Regions from separate parts of the Bacillus sp. NMTD17 genome, predicted to be linked through region 1. Evidence: riboswitches for the same ligand, from Rfam matches in the RefSeq annotation. Region 1 holds a riboswitch; each other region holds the start of a gene.
What was found. A riboswitch is a leader RNA that binds a small molecule or an ion and turns the genes downstream of it on or off. The one in region 1 is predicted to bind thiamine pyrophosphate.
Positions count from the first base shown of each region.

Region 2: it holds a riboswitch for thiamine pyrophosphate, as region 1 does, so the genes downstream of both, thiC (phosphomethylpyrimidine synthase ThiC) here and tenA (thiaminase II) in region 1, are expected to answer to the same signal.
Region 3: it holds a riboswitch for thiamine pyrophosphate, as region 1 does, so the genes downstream of both, tenA (thiaminase II) here and tenA (thiaminase II) in region 1, are expected to answer to the same signal.

Region 1 is NZ_PVRH01000002.1:581,684-583,890, reverse strand. It holds gene C6347_RS08140 (monovalent cation:proton antiporter family protein) at 1-875, shown strand, start outside; TPP riboswitch at 935-1,044, shown strand; gene tenA (thiaminase II) at 1,123-1,833, shown strand; gene tenI (thiazole tautomerase TenI) at 1,808-2,207, shown strand, end outside.
Region 2 is NZ_PVRH01000005.1:192,319-194,525, forward strand. It holds partial or broken gene C6347_RS15195 (lysine transporter LysE) at 1-446, opposite strand, end outside; TPP riboswitch at 683-791, shown strand; gene thiC (phosphomethylpyrimidine synthase ThiC) at 919-2,207, shown strand, end outside.
Region 3 is NZ_PVRH01000001.1:175,187-177,393, reverse strand. It holds gene C6347_RS00845 (ABC transporter ATP-binding protein) at 1-81, opposite strand, end outside; gene C6347_RS00840 (ECF transporter S component) at 56-655, opposite strand; gene tenA (thiaminase II) at 652-1,338, opposite strand; TPP riboswitch at 1,426-1,529, opposite strand; gene C6347_RS00830 (hypothetical protein) at 1,586-2,207, opposite strand, start outside.

The DNA of each region.
Region 1 (2,207 bases):
TCATCCCGATTCTTTATTTGAAAAAATGGTATGACATGAAAAAAGTGATCGGTTCTGGCTTTTTATTAACATCGACGTTATCACTCGTCATTGCAGCTGCGACGATAGGGGAGCGGCTCGGAGTCATTGACCATAAAATGTCTGGAGCGCTGATTCTAGTCGCGGTACTCACGAGTATTTTAACGCCTGTTTGGTTTAAAGCGCTGTTTAAAAAAGAACAAGCTGCGAGCCATAAAAAACGTGTGACCTTTATTGGTGCAAATCAGCTGACCTTACCTGTCACACTTGATTTACATCAGGATGAATATGATATTCGGATTTTACATGTCTTTCAAGAAAATAAAGAAGCGCTGCTTGCTGACTCCATCTTTGAAGTCGAATCGATTGAAGAGTACGACGATGAGACGCTGCGAAAGGCAGGCGTTGGCCAGGAGGATGTCCTCGTCGTCGCAACAGGCAGTGAGACGAAAAATAAGGAAATTGCTTTATTTGCAAAGGAAGAAGGAGCGAAACAAGTCATTGCTAGTGTCAACAAAGCTGAGACAGAGCTGACATTGAAGGAAGCAGGCATTGATACGTTTTCTAATTTCCTATCATCTAAAACGGTGCTAAGAGCCTTGATTGAAGCACCGGATGCGATTCGATTATTAACAAATGAGGATACTTCTTTGTATCAAATTCAAATGAACAATCATCGTTATCACAATGTCATGCTGAGGGAATTTCCGTTTACCGGTGATTTGGTCTTTGTCCGTATTTTCAGAGGGGTAGACAGCTTAGTACCACATGGAGATACCACGCTTAGAAGCGGCGACCGTGTGCTTGTGTCAGGCTCTCGTGAGTATGTGGCAGGACTAAGAGCCCAATTAGAGTAAGAATGAACCCTTGACCAATGAACAATTCCTGATTAAGATAGAAGTACAACATCATATATTTGATCCACTAGGGGAGTCCTTTAAAAGGGCTGAGATAAAAGTGTCGACTTTTAGACCCTCATTACCTGAACAGGTTCATACCTGCGTAGGGAAGTGGTGCGGTTTTTGACTATGCTTTTTACAAATTCCAAGCCACTTTCCACGCGGAAAGTGGCTTTTTTATATGGAAAAACAGGAGGAGAGAAACATGACGTTTTCAACTGAATGTAAAGAAGCAGCAGCAACATGGTGGAATGGAAGCTTCACACACCCATTTGTCAAAGGGATTGGAGATGGCACGCTTTCACTCGATCGTTTCACGTATTATGTGATGCAGGATTCATATTATTTAACTCATTTTGCAAAGGTGCAAGCATATGGCGCAGCGATTAGTGAGGACTTACATACGACGGGCAGAATGGCGTATCATGCGCAGGGTACGTATGAAGCAGAGCTGTCGCTGCATAGAAAGTTCACAGAGCTTTTGCAGATTTCAGATGAAGCCATCGAGAACTTTAAGCCTTCTCCGACTGCTTATGCGTATACCTCTCATATGTACCGATCTGTGAAAAGCGGGCGATTTGAAGAGATTTTAGCCGCGTTATTGCCGTGCTACTGGCTATATTATGAGGTGGGTGAAAAGCTAAAACAAACCACACCTGACCATCCGATTTATCAGGAATGGATTTTGACATATGGAGGGGATTGGTTTAAGGAGCTCGTCTTTGAACAGGTCAACCGCTTTGATGAACTAGCCGAAAAAGCGTCAGAACAAGTACGGGCCAATATGAAAGAAAATTTTGTGATTTCAAGCTATTACGAGTACCATTTCTGGGAAATGGCGTATCAAAAAGAAACATGGCAAACAGCATGCTTAGATGGGGTTGGTGCAAATGGAACTCCACGCAGTGACAAATGATTCGCTTCCTGCGGATGAACTGATCAAACAAATAAAAGCCATCGCACCTGAAGTGGATTTTATTCATATCCGGGAACGGTCTAAAACAGCAAGTGAGCTTGTTGATCTCGTGAAAAGACTCTTTTTAGAAGGTGTACCGAAAGAGAAGCTCATCATCAACGACAGAGTAGACGTTGCACTGCTCACCAATATTCACCGGGTACATCTCCCAGGCCATAGCTTTTCGCCAAAAGAGCTGCGGCAAAAATTCCCTCACCTTCATGCAGGTGTCTCTGTTCATTCGATAGAAGAAGCGAAAGCAGCGGAGAAAAATGGAGCAGAGTATGTCATGTTTGGGCACGTATATGACACCACTTGTAAACCAGGACTTCAGG
Region 2 (2,207 bases), on a different contig from region 1:
ATAAAATACCTTTCTTGTTAAGGATACAAGGGGGAGAAGACCGATGTCATGAAGGAGAATCCCTGCCAAAATACCGCCTGAAGCCAGCATAAATTCAGATGAATCTGTTTTTGGATATGCATCTGCCAGTACAGCACCGAATACTGAAACCCAGAACACAAGGTTTCCAGGGGACACCGCAACAAGCAAGCCGTTTCTGTACGTTTTTGCGAATGATTTATTGACTTTTTCGCCAGCTAAATGGATGTCTTGATCCGAATTATTAAGAATACTGCTCCGATCAGCCAGAGCGGGATTTGGACAAATGGCAGTGATAAAAACTGAGCAAATTCAGCATCCATGAAAGAATCCGTTTTTTAATCCCTTTTTGTCATTTCAACCGTGATCGCTCCAACTGGCAGAGGAATTGACAATCCTACGACGATAAATGCGAGAAATGTTTGCAATCGACTAGAACTTCCTTTGGGAAAATTTGTATAAAAATTCTCAGTTTAGATTAACTATACATAATAGGAGAAAAGGATCAATGATTATTTCATATTTTATCGAATGATTGGGAGAGATGATGTATATAAAGGTGCATATCAAGCTTGCTGTATCTCTTTTGTAGTGGAAAGGAACTATTTTCCTAAAACTTCTTTTTTTCATGGCATCTCTATGCTACACTGTTGTGGAAATCAATAAATGTGACTAGGGGTGCCCGCAGTTGGGCTGAGAGAGAAGTGTATGCTTCTTAACCCTTTGGACCTGATCTGGCTCGTACCAGCGTGGGGAAGTTGAAGATGATACATGGGTCATATGAATGACATTCATGTTTATTTCTGTCGACGAAACCAGGTTCTGTTCATAGAGCCTGGTTTTTTTGCTGGTGCTGATTCCATCCTGTCCGGTGACAAGAAGAGAAGGAGAGAACAGCAAATGAAAGAAAAGAAAAATACCCCAACAACTCAATCCTTATTATCAAGCTTTGACGGCAGCCGAAAGGTGTATGAGAAAGGATCAAGACCTGACATTTTAGTGCCAAAAAGGGAGATTGCCCTCTCAAAAACTGTGACACAGGCGGGGAACATTCAAAATGAACCGATTCGTGTGTACGATACGAGTGGACCGTACACCGATGAGAGAGCCCATATTGATGTCACTAAGGGATTAAAACGCCTTAGGGCAGCATGGATCGAAGAAAGAGGGGATACAGAAAGCTATGAAGGGCGCCATGTGAAACCAGAAGATAACGGATATCGTTCTAAGGAAAAAGAGTCCTTTCATCATGTTCATACTGATTTTCATCATGAGCCGCTCCGCGCAAAACAAGGTGCCTGTGTGACGCAAATGCATTATGCAAAAAAAGGTATTGTTACGCCTGAAATGGAGTTTATCGCGTTAAGAGAAGAGCTAAGCCCTGAGTTTGTGAGAGAGGAGGTAGCCAGCGGAAGAGCAGTCATTCCAGCGAATATTAACCATCCTGAAAGTGAACCGATGATTATTGGAAGGCATTTTCACGTCAAAATCAATGCGAATATTGGCAATTCAGCTGTGACATCATCCATTGATGAAGAGGTAGAAAAGATGACATGGGCGATCAGATGGGGTGCAGACACCATGATGGACCTGTCTACAGGAAAGGACATTCATACAACGAGAGAATGGATCATACGGAATTGCCCAGTCCCAGTAGGAACCGTTCCCATTTATCAGGCGCTTGAAAAAGTAAATGGAGTGGCAGAAGATTTGACGTGGGACGTGTACAGAGACACATTAATTGAACAAGCAGAGCAAGGAGTAGACTACTTCACGATTCATGCGGGCGTGAGGTTAAGGTATATTCCGCTGACAGTCGATCGGGTGACCGGAATTGTTTCAAGAGGCGGTGCCATTATGGCAAGGTGGTGTCTTGCCCATCATCAAGAGAATTTCCTCTATACCCACTTCGAAGACATTTGTGAGATTATGAAAACGTATGATATTGCTTTTTCACTTGGAGACGGTCTGAGACCAGGCTCGATTGCTGATGCCAATGATGAGGCGCAGTTTGCAGAGCTTGAAACGTTAGGTGAATTGACAGAGATCGCTTGGAAACATGATGTACAGGTGATGATTGAAGGGCCTGGACATGTTCCGATGGATAAAATCAAAGAGAATGTGGACAAGCAAATGGAGATTTGCAAAGAGGCACCATTTTATACGTTAGGGCCTCTTACAACAGATAT
Region 3 (2,207 bases), on a different contig from region 1:
AAGAGAGATTTGATGCAAAACAGGCTGAGGCTGTTCATAAAAACGGACAGTGAGATTATTGCACGCGAGAAATGAATCCATGCTGTTCACCTTTGTTTCGTTTTTCTTTCATGATGGCATATTGATTCAGTACACCGGTTTTGGATAATGCGTCGACCACAACTTTCGCTAAGCATCCGCCCAGTATCATCCCGCTGATGATTTGAGTCATCAGTGTGATGAGTAAAACTTGAGGCGTGTAATAACCAAAGCCATTTGCAACGAGGCTATATGCCATTGCTCCAACAGCTGCAAAGGCACCTGACAGCATCAGTGTCCACATGCGATATCGTTTATAACCAAAAAGAGCAAAGGCGATTTCTGCCCCAAGCCCTTGGCATACACCAATCAGCAGGGCTGAAAGACCAAAGTGGCTGCCTGTCAGTAATTCCACAGCGGCAGCGGCTGTTTCTGCAATCAGGGCAGCTCCCGGCTTTTGGATGATATACGCGACGATTGGACTGGCAATCACCCAAATGCCAAACATGATGTTGCCTCCTGCTGGGCCAACTAGTGCTGTAATTGGTAAGTAAAGTGTGGACCATCCTAAATAGATGACACCGCACGCAACGGATAAAATGACAGCAAGGACGACTTCTTTCATCTTCCATGTCATGATGAATGCACCTGCAATGGAACTGGCCACTCTTCCACCGTAAACGCCATTTCCCAAAACTTGTACTCAAGCTGACAGCTTAAGATAAAGTGCTGTTTCATTTTTTCCTTTTCCTTCTCACTTGCTCCTTCCGCCAGCTGATCGAGCCGCTTGCAAAGCTCCACTGTAATAGAGTCGGTTAACCCTCCATAAAACGTGATCCACTCATAAAACGGATGTGACGGGTCAGGCTGCACGTCTGAGAGCATTCGTTTTCCAATTTCCCAATATGTCCAAGGACATGGAAGCAGGACAGCAATGATTTCCCCAAGCGTGCCTTCCTGGGCGACTTGCAGCATGTGATGAATATAGTGATGAGCACTCGGAGCCAATGAAGCTCCTTGGAGCTCATCATACGATACACCTGCCACTCGGCAAAGATTTTGATGAGGGTGCGTCTCACTATCTAGTACAAACGCAATCTGTTGATGGAAAAAGGCAATATCTTCTTTGTCTGTACATCTGCTTAGAGCCGCTGCATAAATTTTAATAAATGCATGTAAGTATTCTGCATCTTGTTTGACGTAATGAATGATCTGTTCCTTTTCCAGCTTTCCTGCTGCCAGGCCTCTGACAAACGGATGCTGATAAATGGCTTCAAATAATGTTTCTGCTTCTTTTCTTAATTGCGCTGAAAACGTCATAAAAAAAGCCTCCTCTTCTTCAGTTGAATAAATGAAAAAGCCACCCCAAATGGAGCGGCCTTCTTATCGATTCAATCATGAATAAGACAAGGTCCAGCTCCACTTCCCTCCGCTAGTACGAACTAGATCAGGTTCAAAGGGTCCAAGATTTCTTCTTGTCTCAGTCATACATGACTCCCCTAGTGGACTTTTGTCATTTAATTATCTTTACTCTACACATGTGGTGATTTGATGTCAACCACCTTTCTTAATTCAATGTTTTGATCGTTGGCAGCTTCTCGATCCCTGCGGCATAGTAAAAATTAAGGACACTGAAGAAATCAATTGGCTTTCCTGTTTTCAAATCAACAGCTAAAATATGATCGCCGTAATTTGTCATATCATCAATATCTAAATACCTTGGCGTTTTCTTGCCAAGTGTATCTACAAAGGTATCGTGGTAATATTGACCGCTTGCATATGAAGATTGATGGTACATAAACAATGTCTCCACATCTAAGTAGACGAGAATGGCCTCTGAGGAGCTTGCATAAGGCGCTGAGTACGACACTGGAGCGGAAATGCTTTTCACTTTTACACTTGAAATCGAATGGGTTCTTTGTTCGTATTTACCATCATAAGAGAAATAAAATACACGCTCCCATTCATAATCTGCTGTCTTCGATTGCTTGTTGTATACTTTTGCGCCATTGGCAAATACATCCCCATTTGCATACTCAGCTACAAAGTATTGTAAGGTTGACGATAGGGACACAGCCCCTGTGAAATTGGGCGGGTTTTTTGCATTCACCTGTAACGTGTAAGAGTCTCCGAAATCTCCACCGCTTGTGATACCGAATGCGTAGTCACCTGCTGGTAAATTGGTCAAA